4 regions of the Halobacillus amylolyticus genome follow, and region 2 is predicted to be linked to each of the others. Evidence: riboswitches for the same ligand, from Rfam matches in the RefSeq annotation. Region 2 holds a riboswitch; each other region holds the start of a gene.
What was found. Region 2 has a riboswitch for cobalamin ahead of metE (5-methyltetrahydropteroyltriglutamate--homocysteine S-methyltransferase). Riboswitches for the same ligand answer to the same signal wherever they lie in the genome.

Region 1: linked by a shared signal. The riboswitch ahead of MUO15_RS04545 (hypothetical protein) and the one ahead of metE (5-methyltetrahydropteroyltriglutamate--homocysteine S-methyltransferase) in region 2 are both predicted to bind cobalamin.
Region 3: linked by a shared signal. The riboswitch ahead of MUO15_RS18885 (acyl-CoA thioesterase) and the one ahead of metE (5-methyltetrahydropteroyltriglutamate--homocysteine S-methyltransferase) in region 2 are both predicted to bind cobalamin.
Region 4: linked by a shared signal. The riboswitch ahead of MUO15_RS14805 (ABC transporter substrate-binding protein) and the one ahead of metE (5-methyltetrahydropteroyltriglutamate--homocysteine S-methyltransferase) in region 2 are both predicted to bind cobalamin.

What each region holds. Positions count from the first base shown of each region.
Region 1 covers NZ_CP095075.1:859,552-867,305, reverse strand. The annotation lists gene MUO15_RS04565 (reverse transcriptase-like protein) at 1-453, shown strand, start outside; gene prpB (methylisocitrate lyase) at 687-1,607, opposite strand; gene MUO15_RS04555 (bifunctional 2-methylcitrate dehydratase/aconitate hydratase) at 1,638-3,080, opposite strand; gene mmgD (citrate synthase) at 3,172-4,287, opposite strand; gene MUO15_RS04545 (hypothetical protein) at 4,354-4,590, opposite strand; cobalamin riboswitch at 4,759-4,958, opposite strand; gene MUO15_RS04540 (helix-turn-helix domain-containing protein) at 5,166-5,975, opposite strand; gene MUO15_RS04535 (hypothetical protein) at 6,407-6,790, shown strand; gene MUO15_RS04530 (hypothetical protein) at 6,977-7,318, shown strand; partial or broken gene MUO15_RS04525 (ATP-binding protein) at 7,685-7,754, opposite strand, start outside.
Region 2 covers NZ_CP095075.1:1,955,104-1,962,857, forward strand. The annotation lists gene metE (5-methyltetrahydropteroyltriglutamate--homocysteine S-methyltransferase) at 2-2,314, opposite strand; cobalamin riboswitch at 2,459-2,663, opposite strand; SAM riboswitch class I at 2,739-2,850, opposite strand; gene MUO15_RS10135 (YdhK family protein) at 3,096-3,677, shown strand; gene ppc (phosphoenolpyruvate carboxylase) at 4,014-6,773, opposite strand; gene MUO15_RS10145 (sugar phosphate isomerase/epimerase family protein) at 7,744-7,754, opposite strand, start outside.
Region 3 covers NZ_CP095075.1:3,749,616-3,757,369, reverse strand. The annotation lists gene MUO15_RS18895 (FN3 associated domain-containing protein) at 1-1,485, opposite strand, end outside; gene MUO15_RS18890 (DsbA family oxidoreductase) at 1,809-2,534, shown strand; gene MUO15_RS18885 (acyl-CoA thioesterase) at 2,622-3,095, opposite strand; cobalamin riboswitch at 3,232-3,418, opposite strand; gene MUO15_RS18880 (hypothetical protein) at 3,561-3,935, opposite strand; gene MUO15_RS18875 (LCP family glycopolymer transferase) at 4,142-5,074, shown strand; gene MUO15_RS18870 (TrkH family potassium uptake protein) at 5,522-6,889, shown strand; gene MUO15_RS18865 (acetamidase/formamidase family protein) at 6,971-7,754, opposite strand, start outside.
Region 4 covers NZ_CP095075.1:2,861,950-2,869,703, forward strand. The annotation lists gene MUO15_RS14780 (hypothetical protein) at 1-222, shown strand, start outside; gene MUO15_RS14785 (aldehyde dehydrogenase family protein) at 309-1,772, shown strand; gene MUO15_RS14790 (CynX/NimT family MFS transporter) at 1,921-3,129, shown strand; gene MUO15_RS14795 (alpha/beta fold hydrolase) at 3,293-4,111, opposite strand; gene MUO15_RS14800 (N-acetylmuramoyl-L-alanine amidase) at 4,463-5,368, opposite strand; cobalamin riboswitch at 5,705-5,887, shown strand; gene MUO15_RS14805 (ABC transporter substrate-binding protein) at 6,033-7,022, shown strand; partial or broken gene MUO15_RS14810 (FecCD family ABC transporter permease) at 7,015-7,754, shown strand, end outside.

The DNA of each region.
Region 1 (7,754 bases), 1.1 Mb from region 2:
ACGGAACCACACAACGTAACCGTTTATTTTGACGGTGGTTTCGACCTAGAAACAAAAAAATCAGGTTTAGGTTGTGCCATTTATTATGAGCAAAATGGAAAATCATTTCGGTTGCGAAAAAACGCCTTAGTTGAAGAACTTGATACAAATAACGAGGCTGAGTATGCTGCCCTTCATCTAGGATTACGAGAATTAGAGCTTTTAAATGTTCATCATTTGAATGTTAAGTTTGTCGGTGATTCCCAGGTTGTTATCAATCAATTAAATGGAGAGTGGCCGTGTTTAGAAGAGGAATTGTCAAAATGGGCTGACCGAGTTGAGAATAAGCTCAAGCTGCTAGGTATTCATCCAGATTATGAATTAATTTCACGAAAAGGGAATCGGGAAGCGGACAGACTAGCATCACAAGCCTTAAAAGAAATTGAGATCACGAGTACAATGGAGACAAACTAGAAGAGGGACTTTAAAAAGCAAACTATGAAAACAAAATAAATAGGCTTCCAGGAAGGTCGCAATTCTGAATAATTAGCGAGCTTAAAAAGGAAGTTCAGTTAGACTCCGAGGTTGTCCCGTAACTGTATTTGGGAGTGGGAAGATTTCAACTTTTCGAAATAGATTGAGATGTATAAACGTACAAAAGTCCCATTCTTTGCATCATGCAGAGAACGGGACTTTTGTATTTAAGTTTACTTCCTTTCTTTACCGATTTCAGGTAGTTCGGTTTGGGCGATCTTTTGATCGAGTTGTTCATAATCATAGTAGCGAATCTTTTCGTACAGTTCCTCACGCGTTTGCATATCGTCAAGCATATCCTCCTGGGCACCTTTTTCAAAAATCTCCGTGAAGACGCGTTCGTATGCTTTAGCTGCCACACGTAAGGAAGTGACCGGGTAGATCACCATGCCGAAACCAAACGACTCGAATTCTTCGGCAGTAAAATAGGGTGTTTTTCCGAATTCAGTCATGTTGGCTAATAACGGTGCAGCAATCACTTGCGAAGCTCTGCGGAAGTCTTCCTCACTCGTCAGCGCTTCTGGGAAAATGGCGTCGGCTCCTGCCTCGATATATAGATTGGCGCGTTCAGTGGCCTTGTCGATGCCTTCTACTGACTTTGCATCTGTCCTTGCGATGATCACAAGGGTAGGGGACACCTCTTTAATCGTCTTAATTTTTTGTACCATCTCTTCCGGGTCGATCAGTTTTTTACCGTTTAAATGTCCACATTTTTTAGGGAGATGCTGATCTTCAATCTGAACAGCAGCTACTCCTGCTTCTACCATCTCTCTCGCCGTTCGGGCCACGTTTAATACACCGCCGTAGCCGGTATCAATATCGACTAAAAGGGGGAGGTCAGTCGCACGCACCAGTTCGGTAGCTTTGTCTGCTACCTCATTGGAGTAAATCATTCCTAAGTCGGGCAGAGCTCGACTGGCTGTGTAAGCAGCACCTGAAAGATATAATGCCTGAAAACCGACATCCTTTGCAATTTTAGCTGACATTCCGTCATGGGCGCCAGGGATTCTTACTATTTCACTTTTCTTAATAAGGTGTTTGAGTTTTTCAGCACGCTCGATCTGTGTTGATTTTGGTTCCACAATCCAAGTCATTACAATGCCTCCTTGGCTAAATATACATAATTAAATTCTAAACAAGTTCATAAATTCGTGAACAGGTTTAAGTGAAAGTTCTTTTTGATCTTCACACAGCCTATAAATATCTTTGACTTGACGAGCAGGGAAACTCGTTTTTAAGTTGTCGTGGAACTTGTTTAATAGAAGCGGGATTCCTTCTTCACGACGGCGGCGGTGTCCGATCGGGTATTCAATCGCTACCTGTTCTGTTTTCGATCCATCATTGAAAAAGACTTGTACGGCGTTAGCGATCGATCGTTTGTCAGCATCGAGGTAATCTTGACTGTATTGTTCATTTTCTACCGTTTCCATCAGACTTCTTAATCGATCAATTTGAGGGTTGTGGGCGGTTTCATCTTCATAATGATCCGCTGTTAACGAGCCGTAAATTAAGCCTGTCGCTGTAATATACTGCAAGCAATGGTCGCGGTCCGCTGGATTATGCAGAGGACCTTTCTTATCAATGATTCGAATAGCAGACTCGTGGGTTGTTATTTCTATTTTTTCAATCTCATCCAATCGATCAGTCACTTGATCATGAAGTTGAATCGCTGCTTCGGCTGCCGTTTGCGCATGGAACTCGGCTGGATAAGAAATCTTAAATAAGATATTTTCCATTACATAGGAGTCAAATGGGCGGGCAATCGTCAATTCTTTCCCGTCAAAAAGTACATCCTGGAAACCCCAGCCTGGTGCAGATAATGGGGTTTTGTATCCCATTTCCCCCTTCATCGTCATAAGGGCCAGTCGAACTCCGCGGCTTGTCGCATCCCCAGCAGCCCAAGATTTTCTTGAACCCGTATTTGGTGCGTGACGATATGTTCGAAGGCTGGAGTTATCCACCCACGCTTGGGAAACGGCATTGGCGACGTCTTCTTTGCTTCCGCCTAACATCGCCGTAACGACAGCGGTTGTTGCCACTTTTACATACAAAACATGATCTAAGCCTTGACGGTTCAGACTATTATCTAATGCCAGAACGCCCTGTATTTCGTGCGCTTTTACGATGTACTCCAACACAGAGTCCATCGTAAGAGGTACCTTGGCTTCAGCGACACGCTCGCGGCTTAAGTAATCGGCCACAGCTAAAATGCCCCCAAGGTTGTCAGAAGGATGCCCCCATTCGGCTGCAAGCCACGTATCGTTGTAATCGAGCCAGCGGATCATACATCCAATGTTGAACGCGGCATGGACAGGGTCTAGTTTATACTGTGTTCCTGGCACTTGAACGCCGTTAGGAACGACCGTCCCAGGTACAATCGGGCCAAGGTGTTTGGTGCATTCTGGGTAACGAAGCGCCAGTAAACCACACCCTAAGGTATCCATTAATACATAACGCGCTGTCTTGAGCGCTTCCTCACTCGAAATCGTTCCATTGACCGCATAATCGGCAATTTGTTCCACTACTTGATCTGTTGATTGAGCTGTGTTCATTTTCACTTCTGTCATAACATTCTCCACCTCTCTTTAAAAATATGTACAGTGCCTCTCCGCCCGGTCGCAGCCGATCGGAGAGAAAGAAAAGTCAACTATCGCTTTTTTAAGGGTGAAGCCCACGTGGTCCTGTGTAATGTACGCGAGGTCTAAACAATTTATTATTGGAATGTTGTTCAAAAATGTGAGCACACAAACCTAATGTACGGGATGCGTAGAAGATCGGTGTGTACAGTTCGATTGGAATATCAAGCAAATAATAAACAGGTGCTGCGTAATAATCCAAATTTGGATATAAACCTTTTTCTTCACGTATAAGGGTTTCTCCTGCTTCACACATTTCGAATAAATCCATACGCCCTTTGTCCTCAGCAAGTTCGCGTAAGGCTTCCTTCATCAATGCAGCCCTTGGATCCATTTTCTTCATATAAACTCGGTGACCGAACCCCATCACTTTTTCTTTGTTTTTCAGCTTCTTATAGAGCAGGTAACGGAAACCTTCGATCGTTTCTCCTTCAAGCAGCATATACATGACCGCCTCATTGGCACCGCCATGTAAGTTTCCTTTTAAAGATGCCACGGCCCCAGTTAGAGCCCCGCAAATATCAGCATTCGTGGAGGCGATGACTCGTGCAGCAAAGGTGGAGTTCGGCATTTCATGTTCACTATAGACCATCAATGACTGATCGAAAATAGCTGCTTCACGTGCATTCGGTTCTTTTCCAGTAATCATATATAAAAAGTTATCACTATAAGGTAAGTCTTGTTTAGGCTTTACTGGCTTTTGGCCATGAAGAATATGGTAACTGTTTGCAACGATATTTGGGATTTTTGCCAAAAGAAGAATCGCTTTCTTTAAGTTTTCTTCTTCATTGCGCTCGTTTAACCTCTCATCATATCCTGAAAGCGCTGAAATCCCCGTACGTAATGCATCCATGGGGTGCGTTTTTTCCGGAAGCTGCTCAAACAGCCTAAAGAATTTGGGAGGAAGACGATATTCCTGCTTTAGTTCTTGCTGAAGTGATGCTCGTTCGCTATCATTAGGTAATGAACAATGTAACAAAAGATGGACCAAATCCAGGTATTTCTTTTCCTCCGCCAACTCGATTAATTCATACCCTCTGATCACAATTTCTTCAGCTTCTACATCCAAATAAGAAATGCCCGTTTCTGCAGCAATGACTCCGTCTAGACCGGGTTTATACACAGTTTGTTCTGCCATCAATGACCCTCCTAATATTGTCAACGCTAGGAAACCGCTTACAAAAGAGATGAATCCTTTATCCCTTTATAAGTCCCCATCTTCCTTTTTAGGGGTTCTAAATACCTCTTCATATATTTTCTCATAAGCCTTTTCGAGATTTTGTAAGTACACTTCTTTTTTCTCGGGTTTATATTCCTGGTTCATAACCTCAGCTCTCCACTGTGAATACTTTGTTCGCAATGGACAGCTTTGATCTGTAGCTAAATTGTTCATAATATAAGCTTTAAATAATTGGGAATAATACTCGACTGAACCAAACAAAGGGTACCTCCTCAAGCATGATGGTCACTAGATTTTTTAACCATTAAAAAAACAACTTCCAAAAGAAGTTGTTAAGCTGCGTATATTAAAATAAAACATGGTAATGAAACAAACCATGTAGCATTCCTGCTATTCTCGCCCTTAACACCTCCTGTCCGCGTAGGTTTTAGTGTTCGCTAAAAACAGGCAGGTCTCCTGGCTTATGATCATCGCTCCTCGAACCTTCCCATTTCCATACTCCATGAAAACAGTGGTTTATTCGAATTGCTCCCAAATACAGTTGCGGGACAGCGTCGGGTTCTAACCGAACTTCCCTTTTAAGCAGCTAAATGAATTCACTGAGCTGCACCTATTTCTACACCTATACAATTGTCTTCTTAAATATATCAAGTATTTTAAAAATTAACAAGAGTCCATCAGTTATTTTAATGGAATATTTTAGATGTCAAGTGTGGATGTCTGAGGACTTGTCATATCATTGTGAAGGTAGTTCGAAAAAAAACAGGATTTGAACTAATGTACAAACTAAAGAATTTAGCTTAATAAAATAGATTTCAACAAATAGAATTAAAAAATCAAGCTTCTTCATTTAACCAGTCATAATAAACGTTCGATGGGTCGGCCATGACCTCTTCCCGAACGATTTGAATGAAGGTTTCTTTTAGGCTTCCGTAAAAATAGCCAAGAAATGTTTTCCTGATTAATCCATGATGCTTTGCAAAAACGGATTGTTTGAATGTCTTATTAATCCTCTCGATGTAATATTCAATCGGTTGATTCAGGTTCGCTTTATTATAGGCACGTTGTACACTTTGCCAGGCTGATAAAATCTCCTTCGGTGATAAAAATGGACGAGCGACTTCAATAAAGGTTTCAGGTATGTAAGAAGGTAAATAGTCCGTGTCGAACACAGGTGCGCTTTTTTCTATATGAGTCTTGCTTTGCTCCGTTTCCGTTTCAGGTAAGAGATTCTCCTTAGGGGCATCGCCTTGGTGAGAAGAGGCTTGGGAGACGGGAGCGGACTCTTGTTTGATTTCTGTTTCTGGTAATCGTTCATCCCCATCTGCACGAAATACAAGGATGTTGACTCCTCGTTTCCCGTTTGGCCGGATGGTGGGTACGCGTGTGGGTAGCTGTTTGTTTACTAAGCAATTGATCGCCCGGATTACGGTGCTCCGGCTTTTGTTCGTTTTCTTCTGGATGGTTTCTAGTTTTGCGAAGGAAACACCTGGATATTTTACGGAATGCCGCCAAATATAACGTAAGACGGCAAGGGTTCCTTCTGAAAGTTCTTGTTTGTGGTGGAATAAGAACCCTCGAACGCGGAGGTTCAGTTCTTTCGTATTTGGAAACGATTGAAGGTTGCGAACAGCTTCTATATTCATCTTCCATTCATCCTCATTTCAGTTGGTCTACTTTTATAATCGAAATGAGGGAGCAGGTTGGTGTCGCTTCTGGTCTGAAAATGTGACTTTATTTGGTGCCGATGTTGGATTTCTGTTTCTGTATTTTTTTCAATTCTTTTTTATAAACGTTTTTTCAGCTTTGCTTCCGCCTATATTTCCATCCGTTGAACCGCTTCAGGACGGGAGTTTTCGAGGATCCATACCGTGTCATGTACAGTGTCAGATGGGGTGTCATGAAGCCTGTGTTGGTTTAAGCCCCAGCTTGTAGCCATGCAGACTGATTAAATAACACATTTCTACCAAGTAAAAGCAAACCTCTTCATTTTTTACTACCATGCTCTCTTTTACTTCTCAATAACAACTCTTGGACATACTATATACTAACTATCCGAATAAAATGAGGTTTTAGAATGAAAAAAGTCCTTCTTGGAGTTCTGGCAGTTAGTTCGATTCTTGTAGTCATATTCTTCTTTATGAATAAAAATGAGACACCGCAGAAACAAGTTAATGCAGATGACTCTACAGAAGTTGAAAGTGTAGATAAAACTCAATTTGATCTTAGGAAACAATCTGAATTTGTAGAAGAGGTTGCTGAAAAATTGGAATCTAAAGGCTATAGCTCGACTGGTTTAATCATGAGTCAAGACTACGAAAATGGGATAAACTATATTGTTATAATTTCGGAAGCTGAAAATAAAGGAAAGGCAACAAAAAAGGATATACAACAAACCTTTGAGAAGGTTGCTAAGTCCTATAAGTTAAAGCCATTTACTGTTCAGTTACAGGAAAAGTAACAGTAGAATTGGGATAAGTAATATTAAAAAATAAGATTAATGCTGTATATCAATCCTTCAGTAAAAGGGCGCTTATCTGTAGTAAAGATAAGCCTATTTTTTGTGGAAAAGCATTGAGTTCTTGGGGATGCTTTGAAATAATTGGCATTTGTAATGGTCCACTTAAGTAATTTAGAGGGGGATATTATGAGACAAATAACAATTAGTTTATCTCTTATAATTTTAGGAGTATGTATTTTTGCTGGAGCTTGGATGGTTTCTAGTGCAATAAATAATAGTGCTAGCTTTCAAAAAGGACTTGAACAAGTTAACGTGAATACAAAATCAGAGGAACAATTAATGGGTCATTTAGAATTAAAGGAATATTTAGGTGTAAGTGGCAAGCAATTAGAAAAAATATTGCCAAAGAAAGATGGTAATGTTACAAAAAGTAAAATTCCTTACATAAAAATTGGTTATGAGTATTACTTTCTTGTTAAAGCAATAGATAAGTGGCTAACAGAAACGGAGGCTGAAACATTTCGGTGATATATCTTGATAGAAAGTCTTCCATTAATACGAAGGGCGCGCTTGTTGAACAATCTTAAACAGGGCTATTTAGGCTTAGTATCGGAAGCGAGATGAGCGCAATCTTTCAAAATAGATTGCTCATCTGATCAATCATCTAATAAATCTCTGTTTTTCTTGAATGATTTCTTGAGAGATGTGTAGCACACAATAAACATAAATAATGCTATAAAGAAAGCTGTACTTAAGAGCTCGAAAATCTCCGTTACACTAGAAGGAATGCCATCAATTAATGCATATGTAATTATAAGAAGAACCAAGAAATTAACTGGACTAAAATGTGTAGGAAATGGCATTCATAAATGCATGCCACTTGCCACCTCAATTTTATCGATGTAATAAGGACTTTTTGTATCTAACACTTTCTCCAGTAAAAACAACTAAATGTGAATGATGG
Region 2 (7,754 bases):
CTTACTTTTTAATAATTAATACTTCATCATTAATTTTCTCTCGAATTTGCCGGGCTACTTTAACCATGTTTCTAAGAGCATCCGTTGTTTCGTTAATTCCTCTTGTTTTCAACCCACAATCAGGGTTAACCCAAAATTGTCTCGGGTGAAGTACTTTTAATGCACGCAGGATATTGCTCTCCATTTCTTCCACTCCTGGTACCCTTGGACTATGGATGTCGTAAACTCCTAGACCAATCCCTTTTTCATATGACTTTTCCTCAAAATCAGAAATTAATTCTCCGTGACTTCTGGCGGCTTCTATAGAAATGACGTCAGCATCCAATTGGTCAATGGTGTCCATAATTTCCCCGAACTCGGAATAACACATATGTGTATGGATTTGAGTCTCATCTTGAACAGATGATGTGGCAAGCTTAAAAGCGTAAACGGCTTCCTCCAAATATTCTTTTTGTTTTTCAACCTTTATCGGCAGGCCTTCTCGTAAAGCCGGTTCATCCACTTGAATCATGTTAATGTTATTTTCTTCTAAAAAACTAATTTCCTTTTGCAGGGCTAAGGCAATTTGTTTAGTAACTTCAAATTTGCTGATATCTTCACGGACAAACGACCAATTTAAGATGGTGATAGGACCAGTAAGCATACCTTTCACAGGTTTTTTGGTTAGAGATTGAGCGTATGTGATTTCTTTGACTGTCATCGGTTCTGTGAGAGACACATCTCCATAAATGACGGGAGGTTTGACGCAGCGGGAGCCGTATGACTGAACCCATCCGTATCTGGTAAAGGCAAACCCATCCAGTTTTTCACCAAAGAATTCTACCATATCGTTACGTTCAAACTCGCCATGTATGAGGACGTCAAGCCCGATTTCCTCCTGGCGTTTAATCCATTCGGAAATGTTGTCTTCAATAAACGATTGATAATATTCATCAGACCACTCCCCTCTTCGCCATTTCAGCCGTGCCTGACGAATTTCTTTCGTTTGTGGGAGACTGCCAATCGTTGTTGTTGGCAATAATGGAAGCTCGAAATAATCTTGATGTATTTTCTGGCGACTGGAATAGTGGGTTGGACGTTTTGGTTCAATATCTTTCCATAACTCCACTTCTTTTTGAACATCTTCTAGATTTCTGCTCGAAGACTTCCAAAGTAATTCAATACACCGAGTACGTTCTTCTATATGTTTTTCAATCGTATGTCTACCATGGTTTAGACCTTCTGTTAACACTGTCGCTTCTTCAAGTTTTTGATCAGCAAATGATAGTGCATTTTTTATGACAGGGTCTAAATCCTCTTCGGTGGTTACAGTTACTGGAACGTGTAACAAACTGCAAGAAGGCTGTACGATGAGCCGATCTTTTTCAACTTTTGAAAGTATGTTTTCAAGTTGTGCGTATTTTGTGTCTAAATCTTCACTCCATATGTTGCGGCCGTTAATTACCCCGGCTGCGAGATACTTATCCTTAGGAAAGCCATGCTTTTTCAGTGATTCTAGATTAGCTCCCTGATCATGGACAAAATCAAGGCCTATCCCAGCAACTGGAAGGGAAACGACCTCCTGGTAATGATCAACGGATTCAAAATACGTTTGGAGAAGAATCTTTACACTTGAAACACCGTTTTGCATAGAGTCATATACTTCCCTGAATAGATGTAAATCATCCTTGGTCATCGGTGTTGTCAGAATAGGTTCGTCCACCTGCACCCACTCAGCACCAGCTCTTTCCAGCTCATAAAGAACTTGTATGTAGAGAGGAACAAGTCTTTTCAGTAGCTTTTTAAAATCTTTCTGCTCATAACCTTTCGCTAATTTTAAAAATGAAACAGGTCCCAGTATAACTGGCTTTCCTATGATACCTAGTTTTTCTTTGGCTTCCAAAAAGTAAGGTAACAGTCGATTCTCCGTAAGTGTTGGTTGAGCATCCGAGTCAATCTCAGGTACAATGTAGTGATAATTTGTGTTGAACCATTTGGTCATTTCAGATGCCACTGCTTCATGATTCCCTCGGGCGATATCAAAATACAAGTCTATTGGCACTTCCCCGCCCTTGTGCTTAAAACGGTTGGGTATAAAACCAAACATAACTGCCGTATCAAGCACATGATCATATAGACTAAAATCACCAATAGGAATGAGATCGCTCCCAATGTCCTGTTGCTTTTGCAAATCGTTTGTCCTTAGCGTCTCCATTTCTGACAAAAATTCACTTTCAGTTATGTTTCCATTCCAAAATTGTTCCAGTGCTTTTTTCCACTCTCTCTTTTCGCCTATTCTTGGATAACCAATCGTTGAACTTAATACCTTTGTCATTCTCATTCCTCCATTTAAGTTTTTTCCAGCTAAATAAAAAAATCTCCCTTTATAAAGAGAGATAGTCATGCAGCATTGCCAAATTCAAACCGTGAAAACAGCCTGAACACGTTACGCTCATAACACCCCCCTATACCTCGTAGGTTTAGTGCATTGCCTCAGGCAGGTCTCCTGACTCATGATCTTCACTCCCCTGCGCCTTCCCATCCTTTTCTAACAAAAAGGTAGTGACATTTCTTGCAGGTAGCTCCCATTTACAGTGGCGGGACCGTGTCGGATTTTCACCGAGCTTCCCTTTTAAGTTGAATAGATTTTTCACCTAGACAACACCTGAGTAATCAACATATCTAGTTTTCTATGCATGTATGTGTATTAAAAAAGAAAAAGCCTCTCCATATTTAGAGAGGCTTACACATGCGTACCCCTCTTATTTCCCAAAGCATTTGCTTTGCTGGAATTAGCACATTATCAACGACTAAACGCTGACAGGTTGCCGGGCATCATCGGGCCAGTCCCTCCGCCTCTCTGAATAAGAGTTTCAATTTAATTGGTTAAAGGCATACTAGCATGGAGGGAAAGAACTGTCAATATTTTCACACAATATAAAATATAATATCCATTTCTTAATGTATATAAAAAATCCAACTTGTGCTTAGCCAGTAAAATGATACGAATAATAAAAAACAGTTTACCTATATACTATACAGGGGTATTGTACAAGGAAATGCTTTGCCATTGCTGATAAGGTCCCTAATCTAAGTAATTTTAAAGGAGGATGAACATGAAGCGTAAAAAAATAATGATGGGAATTATTCTACTCACCTCTGCATTGCTGCTAGCCGCATGTGCCAGTGATAGTGAAGAGCAGAGCCAGACGGAAAATGAAGAAAACACAAACATGGAATCCAGTTCTGATGAACATATGGAAATGGACCACTCCAGTTCAGGTGCAGTCCCTGATGATTTGGAAGCAGCAGAGAATCCAACCTATGAAGTTGGAAGTCAAGTAATGATCGAAAAAGGTCACATGAAAGGAATGGAGGGTGCTGAAGCAACTATAACCGGCGCCTACGATACTATCGCCTATGCTGTTTCTTACACACCTACTACTGGCGGTGAGCGAGTTGAAAATCATAAATGGGTCATTCATGAAGAAATTGAAGACGCCGGTGAAGAAAAGCTAAAACCCGGAACAGAGGTTACGTTGGATGCATCACATATGGAAGGCATGGACGGGGCCACTGCCGAAATTGAATCTGCCCAACAAACAATAGTATATATGATCACCTATACCCCAACTGCTGGTGGTGAGAAAGTAACCAACCATAAATGGGTAACAAAAAGTGAATTATCTGCTGAATAACATTTGAACAAAATGAACGGACTTTTCAACACACCTAAAGAGCTTATTCCTAAACTGGATAAGCTTTTTTAATTTAAACGTAAAAGAAGTTAAGCTAAGAAAAATGTTCATTATTTTCAGTGGTTACGTCCGGGCATTGTAACACCAGAAGAATTATTCTACTCAAATTCATTTGGTTTCTACCCAAATATTCGATGATTCTACCCAAAATAGGTAGGATTTTGACAAAATTTCTCAGGAATCTAACCGAAATAGTTAAGATTTTGACCAAAACAGAAGGTATGCTTCCCTAATCAAAAAAGCTGTCGGCCTTAGACCGACAGCTCCCTATCAAGATCAACCCGTATTACGCAAACCTGCCGCAATACCACTGATCGTGAGTAATACTTCTGTGAGTGTATCTTCATTTTCATTTCCTTTTTGACGAAGATCCTTGATAAGTTCTACTTGTAAGAAGTTCAATGGATCAACGTATGGGTTACGCAGCTTGACCGATTCCTGAATCGTAGGCTGCTGGTCGAGAAGTTCGTGATCACCTGTGATTTGTAAGAGAACCTGTTTCGTCGTATTGTATTCTTCAACGATAGTTTGAAAGATACGTTCACCAAGAACTTGATCATTCACTAGAGCCGTATATTCTTTGGCTGTGTGAATATCTGCTTTGGTTAAAGCCATTTGCAGATTGTAAATGGTGGAGCGGAAGAAAGGCCAGTTCTCATACATTTGCTGCAATTGCTTTAAGTGATCATCACTTTGGGAGGCATAGTTTACCAATCCTGTACCAGAAGCATACCACGCTGGAATTAGCTGGCGATTTTGGGTCCAGGCGAATACCCATGGGATCGCTCTTAAGTTTTCAAACTTCATGCTGTCCTTCCGTTTCATAGGACGCGAACCAATATTCAATTCACTAATTTCTTGAAGCGGAGTCGCTTCATTGAAATACGTTAGGAAGTCTTTATCTCCAAAGACAAGCGATTGGTATTTTTCTAGAGAGACGTTCGCGATCTCTTCCATGGCTTGTTCCCACATTTCCTCACGGTTGTGTGCTTGTTCCGACTCTTTGGATACATGGGCCGCTCCTTCAACCAAGGTGGAAACACCCTGTTCAAGACTACGGTAGGCAATATCTGTCAGCAGGTAGCGTGATGACAGCACTTCACCTTGTTCAGTAATTTTCACGCCGTCACCTAATGTTTCAGCAGGCTGTGATAGAATGCTTCGATTTAACGGACCACCGCCGCGTCCAAGCGAGCCGCCGCGTCCATGGAAGAATTTCAAACCAATATTATAATCTTTGGCCATATCATGGATTTCTTGCTGGGCCTTATAAAGTCTCCAGTTGGCTGTTAGAGTACCGCCGTCTTTACTCCCGTCAGAGTAGCCTAGCATAATTTCTTGATGGTTATTCATGTCGCCCAAGTGTTTATTGTAGACATCCATTTCAAACAATGTTTTTAAGATCTCTGGTCCTGCCACCAAATCATCTACAGTTTCAAGCAATGGCGCGATGTTCAAATGGCTCTCTACTCGTCCATCGGCATGCAGACGGTAAATCCCCGCCTCTTTGGCAAGCACTAATACTTCCAGAAGATCACTTGTAGATTCAGTCATGCTGATTAAATAGACTTCAATCGAACGTTTGCCGAATTCCTTATGAGCCTCACGAATCAATTGGAAGACCTTCAACATTTCCTGCGTTTCTTCACTGTAGTCTTCATTTAGTAGAGTGATAGGACGGGGATCTTTTAACACACCCTCAAGCAGCTCAATCTTTTCCGATTCAGAAAGACTAGTATAATCACGATCAATATTTACTTTTTGCAAAATTTCCGTAATCGCTGCTTCATGCTCACCGCTATGATTACGAATATCGAGGGTAGCTAAGTGAAAGCCGAAAAGTTTCACCTGGCGAACGAGTTTACGCAGCATTTTCAAATCTCGCTTCGATGGTTGATGGTTTTTCACACTGTTTTGAATCAGATCAAGATCTGCTAAAAGCTGGTCGTCGGATGCATAACCTGTTTCCGATTCACCCACTTGACGCAAACGCTCCAGGATAATAGCAAATTTACGGCGATACATTTCTTCTTTGACTCGCCACCTCTTCCCTTCTGGAATGAGGGACTCTTCTTTTTCAACAGAAGCAACCAGTTCTTCACTCACTTTTACACGAGTTGTCGAATGACTGAACCGCTTCATTAATTCAACAAGCACAGCATCATACTTTTTCAAAACAAGCTCCCTCTGTTTGATCAATGTTTCCCATGTGATCTCTGGAGTAACATTCGGGTTGCCGTCTCGATCCCCACCAATCCATGAACCGAAGCGAAGGAAATTTGGTACATTCCATTTCTCTTCAGGATAACTTTCTTCAAGACGATCCTCTAACTCCTGATGGATATCTGGGAGCACATCAAACAAGGTTTGATCAAAATAATACAAGCCATTTCGCACTTCATCCATGACAGTCGGTTTCCGGTGTCTCAATTCATCCGTTTGCCAAAGAACCGTAACCTCGTTAAACAAGCTTTCTTGGATACGTTCACGCTCATTATCCGTTAGCTGTGGATGATCGAGCTGCATTAATATTGTCGCAATACGCTTTTGAATTTCAAGTACAGTACGCTTCGTCGCTTCAGTAGGGTGTGCTGTAATGATCAGCTCCAATGATAATTGATCGAGCACATCCTGAATGACCTTCTTATCCATGCTATGGTCTTTTAAAGACAGAACAGCACTCTCAATCGAAAAAGGCTGCACCCCTTGGTCATCAAAAAGTTGATATTCGCGACGTCTGCGAATACGATGGTTTTGCTCTGCAATATTTACGAGGTGGAAATAGATTGAGAATGCGCGGATGACTTGGGAACGCATCGGAGGTTGTAGGGTTTGAATTTCACTTTTAAGTTTTTCATACGTAGAGGTTTCGCGATTTCTTCTAAGTTCTTTCGTTAACTTACGGATTGTTTCCACTTTGTTTAATAGCTCTTCCCCGCCTTGATGAACAAGAATCTCACCAAGCATATTCCCAAGTAGATTCACATCATGTCGTAAGGGGGTTGTATGGTCGTTTTTTTCTTTTTGAATTGTCACTCTTTCACCATCCTGTATTATTTTTTTCTGAGCGATTCTGATAATACCTCGCCCATATTTTAATTATGTTATCAGAATCTTTTGGATAGTCAAATGGATAAGATACCCTACCAATCCTTGTAAGCGCTTGATTTAAAGGCTTCTTGCAAGAAATTTAAATGGGGTTGATGCATAGAGGGACAGGGGCCAAGCGTTAAAAAACACACCACTATTATAACTAGCTTTAAAATTTTTTAATTTATTTTCGAATTTTTGTTAGAGATCGTCTCATGTTGGCTATTAGAAATGAGCACTTTTCCCACTCCTTCTATATAAAATTAGTTGAATAATATTCCATTACTGTTACAAAAATAAATATAGATAAATATATACATATAACCTAACCACTGCTGTTCGCTTTGACACTTTCAATACCAGATAGTAAAAAAACATTAAAGATATAAAAGAAAATAAGAAGTTAGTAGGCGGTTCGAAGTCATCGTCAATAAAATGATAGACGAACAAACTAGTAGCTAATAAATATTAATTTTTCGTAAAGCATTCATTGTCTCCCTCCCTTTCTACAGAAACATTTATCTAGTAAAAATGCTTATAGCTACTAAATAATTAAAAAAGGGGTTATTTGTTTTCTCGATCACTTTTCCATTTGAAATACAATAGAATAAACATAATCACTAAAACTACCCATCATAAAACTAGTAAAGAGGTGTTTAACGAACCTGGATATTTCCCTTCCATTTTGTAAGACCAAAATAAACTTTGAGTTGTCGTTATGAAGCCTACAAATACCACAATGAATATATGCCACCAATATTTCATAACTATCACTCCATGTTTCTTCCTATTTCAAAAAGAATTATTCTCTTGGTCTGAGAACCATTTCAAACTACAAAAAAGGATGGCACTCATAAAGTTGAATGGCATCCTTTTCACTTATAGAAATGTAGATGATGACTTTAAACGGGTCGTTCTATTTTTGTA
Region 3 (7,754 bases), 1.8 Mb from region 2:
ATCAAGTTTTGTGACGACACCTTCCACATCTTCCACAACATTTCCTTCATATGGAGATGTATGGCTCGCCCCTTGAATGTCATGAATATCAACATCATCAAAAGGTTTCAACACAGTATAATCGAAGCTAGCTACTGGGCTTACTTCACCGCTTTCCTTAACGACCACTGCTTTAAGCGTTGTATCCTGCTCGATTGCGATCGGTTCTGTGTACTCTTCGCTGCTTCCATTGGGTTCAGACCCATCTGTCGTATAGTGGATCGTCCCATTTGGCTGCGCAGTATAAAGCTCCACTTTTTCACCTATCACAAGGGAACCTGAGGTGGGATTCGCTTGAACAGCGAAAACCTCTTCAACGATATCACGATCGTTCCGCGGAACAAGCTTATATTCATTAAAGCTATAGTTAACGACACCAGAGATTTGCTCATACGTTTTTCCAACTTCTAAAGCATTCTCATCGTTTGGTGTAATGGTAAACGTTCCAGATTCATCCTGAACGGTAAAATCTCCGTAACTATTTTTGGAAAGGACTTCAACCTCTCCGACTTGAACAAATTCTCCTTCAATCGCTTCTCCGTTATCTTGGGAAAATTGCTGGGACGTCACTTTTTCAGGAGTAGGCACACCTGCATCTGGTGTCACAACATCAACATTGGCTGTAGAGGCCAAAATCTGCTGCATGCCGTAATAAGCGGAGAACTCTCCTGTTGCGCTCACCACATCTCCCACTTCAGCAGACAGCCCAGGGGCCCGTACGATGATGCCGCCTGTTTCATCCTGAATGTACAGGTTGGTCTGCCCTCCTGTGTTAAAAGCTGCTGTCGCCACACCTTGAACTTTAACGGTTGATCCAGGTTCACTTGCCCGGGCCTCTGCAATCGATTGCAGTTCAACCGGAGGTACGTCCGTCATTTGGTAGCTTCCCAGATACTCAGTTGTATCTTTAGCATAGCTATCCCATTCTTTTGTCGTATCGAACGTGTCTTCCGTGTTCGTATCGCCAGCGGTCACAGACTCTTTGCGAACGAGCGTAACGTCACCAGCAAATGATTCCTCACTGCCAATTTGGCCAATAGAATCTACGACTGCCCCATCTTTTTTCAATACAATAGGATCGTTTCCATTAAAATTAATCGCTGAATTATTGGTCGCATCCGCACTCGCTAAAATCTCTTCATTCGCACGACTGTTAGCCGCAACAAAAACTTCTCCACTGGCAAGTGTCCCGGATAGATCGAAAGTACCCGTTGGTTCTAATGAGCCATTCGCATACATCTCAATCGTATAGCCAGACAAATTCACCTCACCATCTGTGCCATTGTAAAGTTCAATTGCTTTGTTATAACTGCTGCCCTCTATGTATTCCGAGAAAAATAAATCACTTGGCACTTCGGCCGCATGACTTTGAGGGAGCCCGCTTGAAAATGGACTTAACGCCAATACAGCTGCTAACCCTGTGACGACCGTCTTTTTGAATCTCATTCAATTCCTCCTAAAATAGTGTTGTATAAATCTATCAATCTTCCCCAAGTATAAAAAAGATAATCTGATCATATCTATCCTTTTCATGTAAAAATTACAAATTGCATCAAAATACACAACATAAGACGTCTGACCACTAGAACCATTCCACCTCAGGTCATCCAGAAAATGGATGACCTGAGGTGGAATTCTTCCCCTAATCTGATAATGTTTAACTCGCTTCGATACCTTTCCTTTGAGCAAGGTACAATCAGATTAATGGCATTTCAAAGACTAGGCCCGTAAAATAATAAATGTGAGAGAATAACAATGAGGTGATAAATATGAAAATAGAAGTTTGGTCAGATTTTGTCTGCCCTTTTTGCTATATCGGAAAGCGTCGACTTGAAGAGGCACTTAACCAAGTAACAGACGGTGATCAAACAGAAGTCGTCTATAAGAGCTTTGAACTTGATCCGCAGGCACAGAAAAACACAGGAATCTCAAACGTCGAGAAGCTTGCTGCAAAGTATGGCAAAAGTATAGAAGAAGCACAAGAAATGAATAGAAATATGGAACAGCAAGCAGCCAGCGTTGGACTGACTTATAACCTTGATACAACAGTTCCTACCAATACCTTTGACGCTCATCGTTTGGCGAAATTTGCCGAGACGAAAGGACTGGGGAAAGAAGCAGCAGAACGGTTCTTTCGTGCTGTCCTCACTGAATCAAAGGATGCAGGAGACCACGAAACATTGCTTGAACTTGCTCAAGAAGTTGGTTTAAATGGCGATGAGGCAAAAGAGGTACTAGCGAGCGAACAATATGGTGAGGTTGTGCGTGCGGAGGAAGCTGAAGGAGTGGAGATCGGAGTCCAAGGTGTACCTTTCTTCGTCATCAACCGCAAGTATGCGATCTCAGGCGCTCAGCCTAAAGAGATTTTTGTGGAAAGCTTGCAAAAAGTAATCGATGAAGAAAAAGAAACACCCTCCATCCAAAGCCTAACTCCAGATGGTAAGGATGCAGCTTGCACAGACGAAAGCTGTGAAACCCCAAATAACAACAACTAAGAGGAAGCGTGGTGTTTCCTTCTTTTCTAAATCCTTCCACCCCAGGTCATCCATAATTTGGATGACCTGGGGTGGAATTTTCTGTAATTACCTCAAGGTGGAGCGGTTTTTACGGTGTTCTTTTCTCGCTGGAGCTGTTTCGTACAGTCTCACCTCTTCTTCTGTTTCAGGTATAACTTGGGGAACCGGAGTCGGCCTCCCATTTGAATCGACAGCTACCATTGTAAGAAACGATTCTGTCGTCATTACTTTTTCCCCTTGAAGCAAGTCGTCAGCAAACACTTTTACATACACTTCCATTGAAGAACTCCCTGTATATGTAACACACGCTTCAAGTGTCAAAGCATTCCCAACCTTCGCAGATGATAGAAAATCTACCGAATCTATCGACGCTGTTACAACAACACAGTTCGAGTGTTTCATTGCTGTCAAAGCAGCAATTTCATCAATATAAGCAAGTACCTTCCCGCCAAAAATGGTATCCAAATGATTAGTGTCTGGCGGAAGCACTAGCCGGGTCTGCATCATTTTTGAAGCTTGTACTGGTATAGCATTAGCCATGTTCCTCTCCCTCTCTACACAAAAAAATACACCTTCACTAAAGAAGATGTTTACTGATCTATGAGAATTCAAAAAATGGCACAGCTAGAAAAACTGAAATCTCATCACGTAACACCCTCCTATCTCCCGTAGGAAAAACATGTTCTTCTTTATGGCAGGTCTCCTGGCTCAGAATCAACAGCTCCTCCTCCTTCCCATTTCATTAATAGCGAAACAGTGGAAATTGAAAAGCTTCCTCTTCACAGTGGCGGGACCGCGTTGGAATTACACCAATCTTCCCTTTTCAGCTTCGAAACGAAGCCACCATAAAGCCTGTTAAATTATCGAGGATTACTCCCCTACTATAACTATCTACGAGAACAACCCTAAAGTCAAACATCACTCCATATTCTTCCACCTCAGGTCATCCAGATATTGGATGACCTGAGGTGGAAGAATATGGTTGTTTGTATGTGTAATTTTTAGTCAGCGAACCCATTTCACTATCATTTTGACAATGAAGTAAACCGTGCAAAAAGCTAGAAATCCTAACACACTTACAGCTGCATCATTAAATTCCATGGCACCTCTCCCTGTTATTTTTTGCTGAATCTCAACAGCGAGAACGAATACAAGCACCATGGAAAGTGTAAAGAAAAACGATATTGCCGTTACGCTCCATTTAGCAAGTGCATGAAATACTATATCTACAAAAATTAGCCCTATGATGCCAAGTAACCCAATAATCCAAAAGTGAAGCTCTTTATCAGAAAGATTCCAGCCTAAGGATTCGGAGAGGTTTAAAAATAAATCGTGAAACATATTTACAATCTCTGCCAACAACTGAATCATTTCTCTCATTCCATACCACCTATTTCTTCTTTCCTCAACCAACTTATTAAAAGACTATAGTTCATAGTAGCATATTCCACCTTCATATCGCCTATGAACATTAAATTATACTCTTTTCAATTATTTATAAGTTTCTGATAATGACTTTTACAATAATCACCATTAACAGTATAATAGATAAATAGTTCATGTATTTTACATAATCGAGGTGAATTATGGGACGTAAAGAAACGAAGAAAAAGGAGAGGAAGAAGGGCCGGTGGTGGAAAATTGCGCTGCTCGTCATCGCATTCCTGCTCATAGGCGGAGGGGTCTATGCATTCACGATCTTCAATAACGTCAAAAATACCGTCAATCATAAATTGCACGAAAATGTACCCTCCATAGACACAGCTGTAACAGATAAGAAATTAGACAGTAATGAACCAATCAACATCTTATTGCTCGGTGTAGATGAACGCGAGAACGACCAAGGTCGGTCTGACACAATGATTGTCATGACGCTTGATCCTAATAACGATCAAATGCAGCTCGTAAGCATCCCCAGGGATACAAAAGTAGAAATTGCCGGGGATGGGCGCATTACTCGAATTAATCATGCCTATGCATACGGCGGAAGTGACATGGCGGTTAAAACGGTCGAGAACTTTCTCGATATCAATATCGATTATTATGTAACCATGAACATGGAGGGATTGGCACAACTCGTAAATGCCGTGGATGGTGTCACAGTAAATAATGATATGGCGTTTACTCAAGACGGTTTTCAGTTCCCGAAAGGTCAACTACAACTTTCGGGCGAACAAGCCCTCTCTTATGTACGGATGCGTAAAGAGGATCCCGAGGGAGACTTGGGTCGTAATGAGCGGCAGCGACAGGTCATTCAAGGTATCATTGAAAAAGGGGCTAGCCTGAATATGCTCAGTCAGATTGATGAAGTCATGGGTGTGTTAGGTACTAATATGAAAACAAACATGGAGTTTAGCGATATGCGCCGCCTGGCAATGAATTATAGCAGTGCACGTAAAAACGTTTCCACCTATCAAATGTCAGGTAATGCCATTACAAGCTCAGGAATGTATTTGATTGAAATGCCTGAGCAGGAAGTTCAAAAAACCCATGATATGATCGTTAACTTCGGCTCATAGAACAAAAGAGTAAAATGCCCAGGAAGTGGGGAGACACTTAAGTTCGGAAGTGCACGTTCGGTTGAAACCGGCATGCCCTATGCACCCCGAACTTCTTATCCCGGTTGGGGGAGTGTCCTAAGATAGGCTTGCCCACATTCAGTGGCCGTGACAAGCCTATAACCTCTGAGCAGTTAAGTGCTTCCAGACGATGTGGCCACATGTCAAATTTATCAATAGAGAAGTGTCTTATCACTTAATGATCAACGAGAACACCGTCTACCTACAAAAGGAAACGGTGTTTTTGTTTTACAAAACCAGAGACAGCGCTAAATACCCAGCTCTTTAATAATGAGTGTTCCATTCAACCAGCCAGGGAATGAAAAGTCATTTTTCCCCTATTGTCATTTCGTCATTTTATATATAGAATCCACTACATAGGTTTTGTTTTAGTGAGGAGTAATATCGATGTCGCGTAACAGCCCCATTTTTAAACGTCATTTTATTGATCGTCTATCACCTTTTCAAATCATTGTTCTATTCTATGTTTCAGCTGTTTTCCTATCAACACTGCTTATAAGCCTCCCGTTTTTACATAGAGAGGGAGTCCACTTAAGCTTTATTGATAGTTTATTCACGGGTGTCAGTGCTGTGAGTGTGACTGGGTTATCTGTCGTATCAACAGCGGAAACGTTCAACACGGCTGGGTACTTTGTACTCATGTTCATTCTTCAATTCGGCGGAATTGGTGTAATGACATTAGGTACTTTTATATGGTTATTACTTGGCAAGAAAATTGGTCTTAAAAGCCGGCAGCTTATAAAAACAGATCAAAATCGCACCACTTTTTCTGGACTAGTAAAACTTATAAGACAAATCCTAATCATTATCGTTGTCATTGAACTAATCGGTGCTCTCCTACTGGGCATTTATTTTACGAACTATTTTCCAACTACAGGAGAGGCCTTTGTTCAAGGGTTGTTCGCATCAGTGAGCGCCACAACCAATGCCGGTTTTGATATAACCGGTTCATCACTTGTTATGTTTGAGAATGATTATTTTGTTCAATTCATAAATATGCTCTTGTTAACACTTGGTGCTATTGGGTTTCCTGTATTAATCGAAATGAAAGATTACCTTACTCGCCGCCATGACAACAGTGTTCAATTCTCGTTATTTACGAAATTGACTTCTGTAACCTTTGCAGCATTAGTTGTAGCAGGGGCTATCCTTATTTATTTGTTTGACCGTACCCACTTTTTCGCGGAAAAGACATGGCAGGAGTCTTTGTTCTTTTCTCTTTTTCAATCAGTGACGACTAGAAATGGTGGCCTTGCTACTATGGATGTTAGTGAATTTACTACACCTACGCTGCTAGTAATCTGTGTGCTTATGTTTATCGGGGCTTCTCCAAGCAGTGTCGGAGGAGGGATTCGCACAACAACCTTTGCGATTACTTTGTTAAGTGTGATTGCATATGCTCGTGGAAAAAGTAATGTTCGAATCTTTAGAAGAGAAATTGACCCACAGGACATTTTTCGCTCGTTTATCGTTATTAATACGGCTACAGTTATTTGTGGTCTGGCGATTGTGATGTTAAATTACTTCGAACCACAGTTCACTTTAGTAGAGATAATTTTTGAAGCAACCTCGGCATTCGGAACAACCGGGCTATCTATGGGGATCACTTCAGAACTTCAAACCGCAGGCAAACTGATCATCATTGCTCTTATGTTCATTGGCCGAATCGGAATCTTCTCCTTCCTATTTATCTTACGAGGAAAAGTCAGAAAAGATAATTACCACTACCCGAAAGAACCTATGATTATAGGATAAACCCATAAAAATTCCACCTCAGGTCATCCATTTTCTGGATGACCTGAGGTGGAAGGTAATGTAAATTATACAACCAAAACTTTACTTAAACAGCTTAATACCATATCCATCTAATACTCTTCTCGGTACAAAAAAGCGAGCTGTTTTCAATGGATCGACAATTTGACTCACCTGCACCTCACCTGCTGCACTCATTAACATCGTAAACTCCGCTAACGATAAATCTGTTTGCGGCTGAAGTACATCAATCATTTTTTCCACAGCAAGGTCTGATGCTTCATCCAAGCTTTCTCTTGAAACAAGCGAGGCTGCCCCCGCTTCATTTTCAATAAAAGGATAGTCAATCGAGTGCCCCTTAATCACATCCAGCGTAACCGTCACTTTTGCCGGAATCTCTACACCTGACACACATACCTCACCGTCACCCATTGCTGCATGCAAATCGCCCAAGGCAAATAATCCGCCTTCCTGAAAAACTGGAAGATAAAGTGTCGCCCCAGTAGTCACGAGCTTCGTATCCATATTACCTCCATGTGCACCTGGCGTCCCGCAAGACACTGCCTCATCTTCTGGGGCAACACCAATGACGCCTATCATGGGCTGTAAGGGAAGGGAGATGTTATCATTAAAGACTACTTCATTTCCTTTGATTTCAACCATTTTCACTTGAAAGTCTTCTATTCGATGCCCCATTACACCAAGCTTTGGCCCCGTAGCCATTACTCCTCGTTCTCCAAGCTCAATATGATCTATCTTTACTTTTAAAATGTCTCCTGTTTGTGCACCATCAACATAAACAGGACCTGTCGCTGGGTTAATTCGCTCCCAATCAATACTAGTAAACGAAGCATCCTCTGATTGGATC
Region 4 (7,754 bases), 910 kb from region 2:
GCTTATGGTTGTTTTGCCGTTGGAACGTTTATGATTTTTTACTTTACCTCCCACAAATTTTGGCTGTATTTACTTGTTAACTTAGTGACTGACGCTTTTTTCGGGTTTGTGATTCTGGGTATTGTGTTAAAAAAGATGGGAGTCGCAGAGTATAAAACCTTATCAGGGTGGCAATATTGGCTCATCATTTGCGCTGTCAATCGTCATTTACGTCTACCATAAGTGGCAGAAGGGAATCTTTTCTGATGAACACGCTAAGGGTAAATCGTAGTGTAGGGTCAGAGTTAATAAGGAGTGTGCTTAATTAAATGGAAAGTTTTACAGAGAACTTCAATAAGAACTATTTAGACGGAAAATGGGTAGATGGGGATACAGGAGAAACCCATAATATTTTGAATCCATATGATGATTCAATCATAGCAACGGTTCAATTAGCCTCCTTACAACAATTAAAAAGCACCTATGAAGTTGCTGAAGTTCGGCAAAAAGATTGGGCCCACTCCTCTGTTGAGGATCGAAAAGAAATCCTTCGTAAGGCTGCTGAATTTTTGCAAAATAATCGTGATGAAATTATTCGTATCGCAAATTTAGAAACAGGTGGGACATTACTTAAAGTCGAGTTGGAATTAAATCTTGCTATTGATGTATTAAAAGAAACGTTCGACTATATGGATACCATTGACGAGGTGAAGGAAGTTCATGCGACGATTGATGGGAAAAAGAACAAAATTTATCGACAGCCATTAGGTGTGATTTCATCTATTTCCCCATTTAACTTTCCGTTGAATTTGTCGATGCGATCCATTGCACCAGCCATTGCACTAGGCAATACAGTTGTTCATAAGGCAGATTTGCAAGTAGGCTTAACAGGTGGATCAATTATTGCACGTGCATTTGATTACGCTGGATTGCCGGGCGGTGTATTCCAATCTGTTTTAACAACACCAGAAAAAATTGGTGATGAAATGCTTGAGAATCCAGTCGTACAATTAGTTGCTTTTACGGGTTCGACTGGGTTTGGGAAACATATTGGAGAAATTGCCGGAAAAAACTTAAAGCGGGTAGCATTAGAGCTTGGTGGTAATAATCCGTTCATAGTTTTACAGGATGCAAATATTGAAAGAGCCGTTGATGCGGCGGTGTTTGGTAAATTCATGCACCAAGGACAAATATGTATGTGTATTAATCGAATGATTGTCCATCAAGATGTGTACGAGAAATTTACGGATAAATTTGTTGAACGTGCATCCCAACTGCCATATGGTGACCAAACTGACCCCGATACAGTCATTGGGCCGTTAATTAATAAAAAGCAAGTGGAGAAAGTATTGGAAGTCATTGAAAAGGCGGAGAAAGCCGGAGTGAATGTTGCCCTGAAAGGAAAACGAGAAGGAAATGTGCTCACACCGCATATTTTTGTCGATGTAGATAATTCAGATGACATCGCACAGACTGAACTGTTCTCACCAGTTGTATCGATCATAAAGGCAGATTCCGATGATCATGCCATTGAATTAGCAAACGATACCATTTACGGGCTTACTTCCGCGCTATTCACATCCGACTTAGAAAAGGGAGAAGCATATAGCTTGAAGATAGATAGTGGGATGACGCATGTTAACGACCAAACGGTAAATGATGCAGCCAATGTTCCGTTTGGCGGGAACAAACAAAGTGGCCTAGGTCGATTTGGAAATCCATGGGTGATTGATGAATTTACTAAATTGAAGTGGGTATCGGTCCAGGAAGAATACCGAAAATTCCCATTTTAGCTAAGAGGACAAATACACTTTCTAATGGTGTATTTGTCCTCTTTTATTTATATACAGAAAGAAGGTACTTTGGGAAGGAGTATAGAAGAAGGATTGTTATGAAAAATAAATGGTTATAAATTTACTTTACGGATAGGGAGTCATACATATGGGAACAAAACCCCAGCTTAATACAAAAAAGGCATTATCTATCATTGGTATCATTTTTGTTGCCTTTAACTTGCGTCCAGCCATAACATCTGTTGGCCCGCTAATTAGCTCGATTATGAAGGATATCGGGATTTCCAACGCTGCTGCGGGGTTCATTACAACCCTGCCACTCCTGTCGTTTGCCGTTTTCTCCTTGCTTGCCCCTAAGCTGGGTTACCGATTCGGATATGAACGAATGGTTTTTATTGGCTTATTGACATTAATAACGGGAATCGTTATCAGGTTTATCTCACTGACATTCACATTGTTTGCAGGAACTGCTTTAATTGGGATCGGGATTGCTATCTCAAATGTGTTGCTGCCTGGTATTGTGAAAGGGAAATATCCTCAAAAGGTTGGGTTGATGACAGCTGTTTATACAACATGTATGTCCGTGTTTTCAGCAATAGGAACTGGACTAAGTATTCCCTTAGCCAAAAATTTAGGTCTAGGCTGGGAAAAAACATTATTATGTTGGGCTTCGTTAGCCTTGTTAGCAGCAGTTGCATGGCTGCCCCAACTACGCAAACCATCGAAATTTAATGACGTGAAAACATCTACATTACAAGGAAATTCAATATGGCGTTCCAAAATCGCCTGGCAGGTGACCATTTTTATGGGGTTACAATCTTTTTTATTTTATTCCATGATTGCGTGGTTGCCTGAAATTCTTAATGGGCGGGGTCTAAGCATCTCAACAGCAGGTTGGATGGTATCAATCATGCAGCTAACAGGTCTTCCAATAACCTTTCTTACTCCTGTCCTTGCTGCTCGCTTCCACAGTCAAAGAGGGATTGTAGGTTTGATTGGTTTTCTTTATACTGCAGGGCTATTGGGAGTTCTGTCCGGTAGCAGCATTGGCGTGCTGACTGTCAGTGTCATGCTGATGGGAATTGGCCAGGCAGCTTCGATTAGTTTAGCCCTAACGTTACTTGGGCTTCGGACTGCCAATGCCCAGCAAAGTGCTGCATTGTCAGGAATGTCTCAATCAGTCGGGTATTCGCTTGCGGCGGTGGGCCCAGTATTGATCGGCATACTGCTGGATGTTACGGCATCCGTGACCGTACCGTTACTGTTGTTCATTGCCATTATTATTGTGATGGTGACAGCAGGTCTTGGAGCAGGGAGGAATCAGACGGTTTTTAACGAGAATAGGGCTTACGATTAGTCAAAGCTTCAACGTAGCACTCTTGTGATATGAAGCTTTCCTTCCTGGCTCAACTACTGAATAGTAATGTAGCTAAAGGTACATAGAGCTACAAAATGATTTCACTATAAGAAGGTCTTAAGCGAACACTTGGGGGCGCTGTAATAAGGTGGATCTTTGAAAGTTACCCAATAAAGCCGGCCAGTTCATGATTAAATTTTTCCATCTCACAATAGAATAATCCATGACCACTATACATAAAAGGAACGAGTTCTGACCCCTTGATCCCTGCTTGCAGCGCTTCGGCAAGTGTGAAGGGGCAAATCTCATCATGTACACCATGGAAAATGCCAGTAGGTACATGAATCTTGGACATATCTTGCCATAACTCTTCATCACGGAGGGAAACCGCAGTCTTCGCTGTTGCATTTCCAGATGCCGTGAGTCCTAATCCCTGAAACCATTCTTTGAAGCTTTCTGTTATATTTTGATAGAAAAACATTTTCCCAAAGTTATGCAGCATTTCGGGGCGATCAGTATAGGTAGCCTTAATTAATTCATTTACTCTTTCCTTTGTAATAGTGGTTAGTCCATAAGGGTAACCTTGACGTTGGGTAAAGATGGGTGCTGCTGCTGCGATAAGGGCAAGTTTAAAAATCTTATGCCCCGCATGACGAGCCATATATCGAATGGCAATAGCTCCGCCCATAGAGTGCCCGGTAAGGGTGACATGTTCAAGCTTTAATGTGTCAATAACCGAACGAATATCATCTGCTAGACGATCATAAGAATATCCAGTCCAAGGATTATCCGATTTGCCGAATCCGCGTAAATCAACACCTATGCAGCGATAACCTGCTTTTGGAAGTTGGTCGTACTGATACTCAAATACTCGATGGTTGAGGGGCCATCCGTGTATGAATAAGATTGGCTGGCCGTCTTCTGGGCCGTAGTCCTCTATATAAATATTCACATTATGTTCAACAGTAATGTAATATCCCATCTAAGCCCTCCCATATTATTATTCTTTCGGCACACTTTACACTTTATTAGCAGGTGTCGGATTTTATGAAAAAACCTCTAAATATAGCAATTGTCTATTGACCTTAGTGTGTAAAATATTAGTAGTGGTTATAAGGTATGTACCCATTTGAAAATGATTGTGACATGAATAAGACACCGTATCAAAAGTAATGAAGAAGGATGTTTTATTTCAGAAAATAAAATGGTGATGGAAGTCAGTAGGAAGATTTCCATCACCATTTTAATCAAGGCTTCTATGATAATCATATAGCAATCTGCTTAGATATTTTAGAGGGCCGGAAACAGCCATGCCCCTATATATCTTCAAAGACTAATACTCCTCTATGCCCTTGACAATGCCCTTCGCTATTTGCTCGCGATAATCTTCGCTTTTTAACAACTCGGCATCCTCTTTATTCGAGACAAACCCAGTTTCTGCAAGAATCGCTGGCATATTAGTATGACGCAAAACAAAGTAATCTGCTTTAAACACCCCGCGGCTCAGGTTGCTAGTTTTAGAGATAACGTGTTCCTGGACTAAGTCTGCAAGGTTTCTTGCTTTTGAACCCCCTGCACTATAAAAGGTTTCAATACCTTTAGCACTGGAGTCATGGTACCCGTTGGCATGAATACTAATAAAAAGATCAGCCCCCCAGGTATTGGCTTGTTTTGCACGATTTTCAAGGGTAACAAAGGTATCATCTGTCCGCGTCATTAAAATATCATAACCTTTTTCAAGTAGTTTAGACTCAACGCGCTTAGCAATGTTCAGAACGACGTCTTTTTCCTGAAGAGAGTTCCCGATGGCACCGGGATCTTTGCCTCCATGACCAGGGTCTAGAACAATGCGTTCGACGTCCTGAGTTTCGGTTTGATTAGGGTTTATCTCCCTGAATTCGTCTGTTTTTTTCACATCTTTCTCTTCTACTTGTTTTTCTTCCTCAATGCGATCCCAAGCAACTTCTGATAGAAAGGCTGTGCTCACAAACCCTAGTTCTCCTTGGTAAGTGATTTGCCCCCACCCATTTCCAAGTTCAATATATTCCACTCGTTGCCCCGGTAAGAGACTTCCGATGACCTTAGCATTCAAACTAGGCGCTTGCCGTACATTTAAGGATGACTGGGTGTCAACTTCGCCTGTTTGTGCGGCTTCAACTGGCTGGGCAATCGTCAGTGCAGATATAACGATTAGTACAAAAGAAAGAACCACCGTTATGAAACGCGTTCTCATGTTCATAGATAACTCCTCCCGACTATTAAAAGTGAAAACTTTTATTCTATGAAAAACTGAATCATACTATTAATCTTGGTCAAGTTTTCAATGATCTATTCATCATAAGGCTGTTAAATCTAATCTAGGATTATATATGGTTAGCATTATTCAAAAGTTATGCTTCATGAGCAGTTTATCTCTGACTCACTGGACAAATAAATATTATAGCTATTAATACTGAACAATGAATATTTATATAATGTAGTGAACCATGTTGTCACATGCCATAAGGAAAATATTTGACAAAAAAGTCTAAAAACCAAGCATTTTTTCATAATCTTTAGTAGAATAATAGATAGTTGAATAGGCGAAGAAACAGGCGTGATGTGATTCATCACTTAATAGGGAAGTTGGTTCAAATCCAACGCGGTCCCGCCACTGTATTTGAGAGCAACCTGCACGATTCCACTGTGTGATAAACATGGGAAGGAGCAGGAAGCCATGACCATAAGTCAGGAGACCTACCTGTTTTTCTCACCAATAACCTACGCGGATAGGAGGTGTATAGTAAAAAAGGAGGCTGCCTGCATGTACTTAAGCAGCATGCAAAATCCTTTGTGTACACATCTTCAATGCGAGATGTGTTTTTTTGTGCTCAAAAACTTTTTATTACAGGGGAGAGAGGAACTTGAAACGACTATCGAATTACATATTTATGCTTCTAATGACGATTGGATTGCTAGTAGGCTGTGCAAGCAATGAGGGATCGAGTCAACCAGAGGAAAACCAGAATGAGAAAGGTACTAATTCAGAAGAAGCGCAAGGACAGGCATCGACTTATCCTCTGACTGTGGAGGATTCTACAGGGAACGAGGTTGTCCTAGAGGAAGACCCTGAAAGAATTGTATCTCTTATTCCAAGTAATACAGAGATTGTGTTTGCCCTTGGTGCAGGGGAAGAGGTTGTAGGGGTCTCTGACAATGATAATTACCCTGAGCAGGTGAATGAGATTGATAAGGTTGGCGGGATGCAAATTAATACGGAGAAAGTTCTATCATTAAAGCCTGATCTCGTGCTTGCACACGGTTCAAGTGCTCATAATTTCCAGGCAGCGATTGATCAAATCAGAAATGCTGGGATTCCAGTTTATGTGGTTAAGAATGCTTCCGATTTTAAAGGCGTTTATGAAACGATTCAATCAGTTGGTAAATTGGTAGATGAGCAGGAAAAAGCCGAGAGCATCGTAACAGGGATGAAAGAGAAACTTAAAGGAATTAAAGAAAAAGCATCTGACATCAAAGATCCTAAAAGTGTATTTGTAGAAGTGTCTCCGGCTCCGGAAATTTATACAACTGGAACGGGTACATTCATGAATCAAATGCTCCAAGCGATCAACGCCGAGAATGCTGCTGCTGGCCAAGAAGGATGGGTGAAAATGAATGAAGAGGCTATTATTAACTTACAGCCAGATGTCATCATTACGACCTATGGCTATTACACAGAGAAACCTGTAGAAAAAGTGCTTTCTAGAGAAGGTTGGGAAGAAGTACCCGCAATCGAAAAGAAACAGGTCTATGATGTTCACTCTGATCTTGTTACACGTGCGGGTCCGCGCTTGATTGAAGGGGTAGAGCGGTTGGCTGAAGCTGTTTATCCGGAAACGTTCGGTGATGAATAAACCAGTAGCTTATATAGGGAGCTTAATGATTTTAGTGGGTGCATGGCTGGCAGGAGTAGCTGTTGGCAGTGTACCTATTCCGCTTCCTGTCATTATCGGAGCGATAGCAGAAACGATAAGTCCTTATCAGTCCAATGTTGATCCGATAAATATCAGTATTATTGTGGATGTCCGCTTGCCGCGCGTCGTATTAGCAGGGTTAGTGGGTGCGTCACTTGCAATAGCTGGAGCGTCTTTTCAGGGCTTGCTGCAAAATCCGTTAGCTGATCCTTATACATTAGGTGTGTCTTCAGGTGCGTCTGTCGGAGCAGTATTGGTTTTGTTTGTAGGATTTTCCCTCCCGGTTTTCTCTTCTTTCACACTTCCCATTGTCAGCATTTGTACTGCAGTTCTAACGCTGCTTTTCGTTATTGGGTTTGCACGTATGCTTGATCGTACACTTTCGATTGAAACTCTCATACTGACAGGGATCGTGATGGGGTCTTTTCTCGGATCGGTTATTTCTCTCATGATTGCGCTTACAGGAGAGGAGCTTCGCCAAATTGTCGGCTGGCTCCTTGGAAGTGTAGCGATGCGGGATGGAATCACGTGGGGCTGCTGCTCCCATTTTTTATTGTTGGTGTGCTGCTTCTTTTAACTCAAGGACAGGAATTAAATGCGATGTCGTTAGGCGAGGAACGGGCAAAGCAACTTGGTGTTCCTACCGAGAAAAGAAAAGCGCTGATCTTATTA